Regions from separate parts of the Rhizobium sp. BIGb0125 genome, predicted to be linked through region 1. Evidence: riboswitches for the same ligand, from Rfam matches in the RefSeq annotation. Region 1 holds a riboswitch; the other holds the start of a gene.
The links. A riboswitch is a leader RNA that binds a small molecule or an ion and turns the genes downstream of it on or off. The one in region 1 is predicted to bind cobalamin.
Positions count from the first base shown of each region.

Region 2: linked by a shared signal. The riboswitch ahead of M2418_RS06840 (CbtB-domain containing protein) and the one ahead of nrdH (glutaredoxin-like protein NrdH) in region 1 are both predicted to bind cobalamin.

Region 1 is NZ_JANUDV010000002.1:842,713-846,645, forward strand. Features, by position in the region: gene nrdE (class 1b ribonucleoside-diphosphate reductase subunit alpha) at 1-1,786, opposite strand, end outside; gene nrdI (class Ib ribonucleoside-diphosphate reductase assembly flavoprotein NrdI) at 1,756-2,172, opposite strand; gene nrdH (glutaredoxin-like protein NrdH) at 2,185-2,406, opposite strand; cobalamin riboswitch at 2,654-2,873, opposite strand; gene M2418_RS08075 (bifunctional 2-polyprenyl-6-hydroxyphenol methylase/3-demethylubiquinol 3-O-methyltransferase UbiG) at 3,161-3,784, shown strand.
Region 2 is NZ_JANUDV010000002.1:585,195-589,127, forward strand. Features, by position in the region: gene M2418_RS06825 (type 1 glutamine amidotransferase family protein) at 1-277, shown strand, start outside; gene M2418_RS06830 (hypothetical protein) at 284-610, opposite strand; gene M2418_RS06835 (CbtA family protein) at 607-1,332, opposite strand; gene M2418_RS06840 (CbtB-domain containing protein) at 1,344-1,526, opposite strand; cobalamin riboswitch at 1,698-1,955, opposite strand; gene M2418_RS06845 (PAS domain-containing methyl-accepting chemotaxis protein) at 2,126-3,892, shown strand.

The DNA of each region.
Region 1 (3,933 bases):
AAATCGAACCGGTTGGCGGCACCGCCTGCAGGTTCTGATTATAGAGACCTGAGGTCATGACCGCTTCCTTCAATTCCTGCCAGTCGTCCTGGGTCGGAATGTGAATGTCGGCCTTTTCAAACAGCTCCTGAACCCTTTCCGTGGCAGGCATCCATTCGCGCTGGGTATATTTATCGAAATAGTCACCAGACGCATATTTGGAATTTTCAAAGCCCTTGAAGCTTTCACCCAGTTCCACAGCCAATCGGTTCGATGCGCGGACCGCATGGTAGGCCACGGTGTAGAAATAGATGTTGGTGAAATCGATTCCTTCCGGCGAACCATAATAAATGCGCTCGCGGGCCAGATAGCCGTGAAGGTTCATCTGGCCGAGGCCAATCGCATGGCTTTCATCGTTGCCTTTGGCGACCGATGGCACGGATGAGATGTGGCTCATCTGCGAGACGGCAGTCAAAGCCCGGATTGCAGTTTCGATCGTCGTGCCGAAATCCGCCGAATCCATCGCCGCTGCGATATTCAGCGAACCGAGATTGCAGGAGATATCCTTCCCCATATGGCTGTAGGAAAGGTCATCATTAAAGATGCTAGCGTCACTGACCTGCAGAATTTCGGAGCACAGATTGCTCATGGTGATACGACCGGCAATAGGGTTTTCCCGGTTCACCGTATCCTCAAACATGATGTAAGGATAACCGCTCTCGAACTGGATTTCCGCAATGATCTGGAAGAACTCGCGGGCCTTGATCTTCTTTTTACGAATGCGGCTGTCGGCAACCATTTCCCGGTATTTTTCGGTGACCGAAATCTCGGTAAACGGCACGCCGTAAACCCGCTCCACATCATAAGGCGAGAACAGGTACATATCCTCGTTGTTCTTCGCCAGTTCAAAGGTGATGTCGGGAACGACTACGCCGAGCGACAGGGTTTTGATGCGGATTTTTTCATCGGCATTTTCGCGCTTGGTGTCCAGGAACCGCATGATGTCAGGGTGGTGCGCATGCAGATATACGGCCCCTGCCCCTTGGCGTGCGCCGAGCTGGTTGGCATAGGAAAATGCATCTTCCAGCAACTTCATCACCGGAATGACGCCGGATGACTGGTTTTCTATATTTTTGATCGGCGCGCCCATTTCGCGGACATTGGTCAGCGAGAGCGCCACACCACCACCGCGCTTTGAAAGCTGCAGGGCAGAATTGATGGAACGGCCAATGCTTTCCATGTTGTCTTCAATGCGCAGCAGGAAGCACGAGACCAGTTCGCCGCGCTGTTTTTTGCCGGCATTGAGAAATGTGGGCGTCGCTGGCTGGAAACGACCGGAAATGACCTCATCCATCAGATTGCGGGCCAACACTTCATCACCGCGCGCAAGCGTCAGAGCAACCATGCATATACGGTCTTCGTAGCGCTCGAGATAACGCTTGCCGTCAAAGGTTTTCAGCGTGTAGCTGGTGTAATATTTGAACGCGCCTAGGAAGGTCGGGAAGCGGAATTTACGCGCATAGGCTTCGTCGAAAAGATCACGCACGAAATTGAAGGAATACTGGTCCAGAACCTCCTGTTCGTAATAGCCTTCCAGGACCAGATAATCGAGCTTTTCCCGCAAGTTATGGAAAAAGACCGTGTTCTGGTTGACGTGCTGCAGAAAATACTGCCGTGCCGCCAGCTTGTCCTTGTCGAGCTGGATTTTTCCATCCTCATCATAGAGGTTCAGCATCGCGTTCAGCGCGTGATAATCCAGCGCCGTTTCACCCGCCTTTAGTGGGCGTTCGAGTGTTGTGACGTCCAAAATCGTTCCAATCCATATTTGGCTTTCGCAACATCTTCCCCGGTACCCAAGAGCTCGAATTTGTAGAGAAAGGGCACTTCGCATTTGCGGGATATGATGTCACCGGCAAGGCAGTAGGCCTCGCCGAAATTGGTGTTTCCAGCGGCGATAACACCGCGAATGAAGCTTCGATTTTCCGTAGAGTTCAAAAACTGGATAACCGGTTTCGGCACCGCACCTTTTGCGCCGCCGCCACCATAGGTCGGCACGACAAGCACATAAGGCTCTGTCACCAGCGGCGGGACCTGATCTGCCGCAACTGGTAGGCGCAGCGCCCGAAACCCCAGCTTTTCAACGAAGCGACGGGTGTTTTCCGATGTCGATGAATAATAAACGATCAGCCCCATGCCGATCGTCCGTCACGACAGCGTGCTGATCATATCCGGCCTGAAACCGGCCCAATGGGTGTCACCCGCCACAACAACCGGCACCTGACGGTAACCGAGATTCTGCACATGCATCAGCGCCTGATCATCAACGGAAACATCGATGACATTGTACGCAATACCCTGTCGCTCGAGAGCGCGTGTCGTGGCCGTGCACTGTACGCATGCAGGTTTGCTGTAGACGGTGATATTCATGACGTTCCTCGTTGGTCGATAAAATTGGGCAAGCGGATGCATTCGGTTACGTCTTGGGGACAAAACCGTTGGTTCTTAAAATTCTCGGGGGTCTGAAATCACATCAGATTAAATACCGCGCGCGCATCATGACGAACGGAACACATATTTCATACAGCATGCTTTCACCCCGAAGCTTTGGCAGGGGTCAAATGTGCGCATGCCAAGCTATGCCTGGGATAACACGCACCCTTCGGACACCCCGCCCGTGGATTGTCTTGTTCGAGGCAGGTCTCCTGGCTCGCGGGTCACGGCATCATACCTAGTCTTCCCAAAGCACACATGCTTCAGTGACGGAATTAAGTAGACGCTATCCGCTTACAGTTGCGGGGGCAGCTATGGCATCGCCTTACTACGCTGGCTCACCATATTCCCATCTTAGCTTCCTATGTCTTGCGACCGGAAGAACCTAGAACGCTACATATAGTAGTTATTGCGCGCGATTCGTCAATCAACCACAAGCCCGAAAACTGCTTTCCTCACAACAGAATGCATTCGTTTGATGGAGAGCGTGTGACGGAACGTTTGTCGGCCTGCATTGCGTGCCTTTCCCCCATGCTGCACCGACCCAGCCTCACGACCGAGATATCCTGTAAAAAGCGTGCGACAAGGTAACTTCACTTGAAAATCACCGCAATATTGGGATGCTGCCTGCCAACAGTGCTAAGCACGTGATTCGAAATTGAAATTTCGCATAATTTAAAAGGTGGACGTCATGGTTTCCCATCAGGAAAAATCCGAGATTTATTGGAAAAACACCAGCAATTCACATCTGGCTGCACCGGAATATTACGAGAAAAAGAAAAAGATTCTCGAGGTTATTATTTCACATATTCCAGCCGCACATTCGACTTTGGATATCGGATGCGGCAACGGCGAATATACCGCAATGTTTTTGCCGAAATCTGAGAAGATCGTCGGCTACGATATCTCGCCCGGCCTGCTGGATGTTGCCAGACAAAATTTCGCGCACGAACCCAAAATGACCTTTCACTGTGCAACGGTGGACGAAATTTCTCCAGACCAGGAAAAGTTCAACACCATCCTGTGCATGGGCGTAACGAGCTGCATCATTGACGATGAGAAATTTAATGCTCTCGTCAAGAAAATGGTCCATCTGGCGTCCAACAACGCATTCATCATCATGGGTGACTCACTGTCTCACCACAATACTCTGTCTCTCGAAGACCAGTCCGGTTACGTGGCCAAGTACAGAGACCTGCATCTTTACCAAAACACCTTCATCAGCGAGGGTTTGCGGCTCGTCAGCGATATCAAGGTGATGGACGGCTACGGCGGCAAGACGACCAACAATCTGATGTTGTTCTGGAAGAAATAAGCGTGACAGCGCTGCTCGAAATCGCCGCCTCATCTCAAACATAAAAAGCCTCCCGTACGTCAGAATGCGGGAGGCTTCTCATTTGGACGTAATCAGAAGCGTCGCGACCGGTAGGGTGCAGAACGTTCTTTTTTGCGACATTAAGCTTC
Region 2 (3,933 bases), 260 kb from region 1:
CGCCGGCATTTGCGCGGCCGCCAGCATGCTGGCCGGCACCGGCATTTTGAATGACGTTGCCCATACCGGCAACTCACTTGCCTCACACCGCGCCTATCCAGCCTATTCGGGTGCAGATTATTATCGCGACCAGCCACAGGCGGTGCGCGACCAAGGCGTTATCACGGCAGCGGGAACCGCGCCGGTCAGTTTTACCACCGAGATCCTCAAGGCGCTTGACCTGTGGGGACAGGAAGCAGAATCAGAAATCAAGGCGTTTGCAGCCGAGCACCGCTGAGATAACTCAGCTGGCAACATCGCGGTCGAGAACCCGGCAAACACGCTGTGGACCCGACGCGATATCGTTACCCAATGCGCGACGAATATCCCGACTGTTCAGATGAAGGCTTTTGTCGATTGGTAGGTTTTGTCGCTTGATCTTGTCGAGGGCGGCAGCTTCAAACGCAGCCTGATGCTCGGTAAAACAGGCAAGGCAGGCCTCGCTATCCGGTGATGCACCAAGCAGTGCCTTGAAAGCAAGGCGGTGCACGGCGCAAGGCGCGCCATGCCCGGGAACAGAAAAGCGCAGCGCATCAAGCGCCACGCTCCATTCGGCAGAACCGTTGTTCACTTGGCCGCTTCAAAGCGCTTGAGGAACGTGCCGCTCAAAGCACCCAGCAACACCCAGAAGACAAAGCTAGTGAGTGTGGCAAGGATGATGAAACGGCGCTCCAGTGGCAGTGGTGCCAAAGCATGTTCGCCTTCTGGCGGCAACGGCGCACCAATGACATGCGGCGCAGCAATCAGCACGATGGCGAGAACCGCAGCCCATGGCTCACGACGGAAAGCCAAAAGCGCTAAACCACCTGCTGTTGCTACCGCAGTGCCAATCCACCAGGCCTGACGCGCGGCCAGTTCACCAGCCGGGCTTCCCGGCAATTCAGGCGGCAGACCGACCATCGGCGCCAGAGCCACGGCCGCAAAGCCGCCAAGCCCCCAGAACAGACCTTCACGCCAGCCAATATTGCTGCCCCGCAGTGAGATGAGGCCGGTCAGAACCAGTGCATAACCGATTGCCGTCAGAATATTGGCAGCAGCCGTGTAGGCATTCCGCTCAAAACCATCCGCCGGTCCCCAGGCTTCTTCGTCATGAGCGTGGCCAGCAGGCGCAGCCGCTTCACCGGTTGCCGGTGCTGCGTCATGATTATGCCCGGCCTCACCGCCAGCCGATTCGAATGTCTCGGCATGCAGGATCAACGGTGTGGTGCCGACATATTGCATGATACTGACGGCAAGTCCGCAGATCAGCCCCACCAGAACGGATGTAAAAACGATATTACGAAAAGACGACATGTCGCTCTCCCTCAGTGGCAGGGAAAGGCGTTGGCATGGCGCGTATCATGCGCGGCATTATGCACGGCCTCGATATGCGAAAAGCCGACAAAACCGATGATGAACAGGCCGCAGAACACGGCCAGAAGCGACTGGACTGCGCTGGCAGATTTGACAGATACCGCCTGCGTGGCGGCGTTGTTTTGGACAGACATGGTGAACCCTCTCGCTCAATGCATACGCAGTCTCAAAAACGGAACCGGCAGCGTATGCAATGGACACGCGGATCCGCAATCGACATCCGTCACCACGGGGAAGCACACGAAGAAAGAGGAAACCGCCGAAGCATTTCCGCAAAACCGCGCAAATTCCGGACACCCCGCCGGCATGGACACTCTCGCGATGGCAGGTCTCCTGGCTCACGGGTCGTAACCTGAAAACACCTTCCCGGTCTGTCTGTTTTTTCGCATCGACAGTGCAAAATCACTATGATTTCATATCGATGCGCCAGACCAGTGGCTCTTTGTTTTCAGGCTCTCCGTTCACAGTTGCGGGGGCAGCCACGAATGAGGACAATTCCCTATCGTGTTCCCTTTTCATCCAGCCGGAAAACCCGGCAAGGAACCATCCATCTTTGTTATCCGGCGCGGCACGGTTTGAGTCAATGGGCGACGTTTCAATCGGGCAATCAGTGTCGCTGCGTGACAAGGTGATTGTACCGTTAGAGCTGAAAATGCGGAAATCTAATCAAAGTTTTAACTAAAATTTGCCAGTGAATAGTTATAGACATTAACCAAGTTTGACAGGTGGAGTTATGGGGTTTGATCGCATTTTCAGCACGGAAGCCGCGGCTATCCTGTCTGCATTCAGCCGATCGCAGGCCATCATATCTTTTACACCCGACGGCATGGTGCTCGACGCCAACGAAAATTTCTGCGCGACGCTCGGTTACCGGCTAGATGAGATCAAAGGCCGTCATCACAGAATGTTCATGCGCGCAGAAGACGCTGCCGCAGCAGACTACACGACGTTCTGGAAGGGCCTCGCTTCCGGCCAGTATGAGCAACGCCAGTTCCGCCGCCTGACGAAGAGCGGTGAAGAAATCTGGATCCAGGCCAGCTATAACCCGATTATCCGCGGCGGCAAGGTAGTCAAGGTGGTGAAGATCGCCACCGACATTACTGCCGCCAAGCAGGAGAGCGTGGAAAGCAAGGGCAAGATTTCCGCGCTGTCGCGCGCACAGGCCGTCATCGAGTTCAAGCCGGATGGCACGATCCTGACCGCCAATGAAAACTTCTGCTCGGCGCTGGGTTACAGCCTCGAAGAGATCAAGGGACGCCACCACAAGATGTTCTGTGAGGCCGACTATGTTGCCTCCAATGAATATGCCGGGTTCTGGCCACGTCTGGCGGCTGGTGAATTTTATGCCGACGAGTTCAAGCGCATTACCAAGGATGGCAGTGCCATCTTCATTCAGGCGACCTACAACCCAATCCTCAATGATGAAGGCAAGGTCATCAAGGTTGTGAAATTTGCCACCGATGTCTCTGGTCGCGTACGGGCACTTCAGGAAGTGGGCGCTGGTCTTGAACGTCTGGCGGAATGCAATATTCGTCTGACAATCGACGACCCCTTCGTTCCTGAGTTCGACCACCTGCGCCACGACTTCAACCAATCGCTGGCGAAGTTCCAGGAAACCCTTGAGCAGGTGCTGACCGAAACGGCCATGCTGTCCAGTAAAAGCGGCGAGATGCGCGCCAGTGCCAGTGGCATTGCCACCCGCTCGGAGCAACAGGCGGCGGCTCTCGAGGAAACTTCCGCAGCACTTGAACAGATTACCGAGACGGTTCGCGAATCCACCGGTCGCACGGCCGAGGCCCGTAAGCTGGTTCAGGACGCCCGCATTGCAGCTGTCGATTCCGTGCAGGTTGTTGATGCAACGGTTGATGCCATGGCGCGCATTGAAACCGCATCACGCGAGATTTCCAAGATCATCGGCGTCATCGATGAAATCGCCTTCCAGACCAATTTGCTTGCCCTCAACGCCGGTGTTGAGGCTGCCCGCGCCGGTGAAGCGGGCAAAGGTTTTGCGGTCGTCGCGCAGGAGGTGCGTGAGCTTGCCCAGCGTTCAGCCTCCGCCGCCAAGGAAATCTCCGGCCTGATCAAGAACTCGACCAATGAGGTCAATGAAGGCGTCAGACTGGTTGGCAAGACGGGTGATGCACTCAAGAACATTCAAGGCTTTGTGCAGAGCATCGAAAGCAATGTCGAGGCCATCGCGATTGGCTCTTCTGAACAATCCACGAAGCTGTCAGAGATCAATTCGGCAATCGGCTCGCTCGATCAGATGACCCAGCAGAATGCCGCAATGGTCAGCAGCATGAGCGCCATTTCTGAAGCATTGGCCGAAGGTGCTGGTGAACTTGAACATCTCGTCAAGCGCTTCAAGCTTAACCGCCGCAAATGGCAGCGTGAGCCGGGCTCGGATGCCTCCAAACTTGGACCCGAAGATCGCGGTTACGGCAAAAACACCATTTACCAGCCAAAATCCGCCATCAAGGGATTGGCCAAGGCGTCATAACAGCAAAGGCAAGGATTGCTCCTTGCCTGTTGTTCATCCGT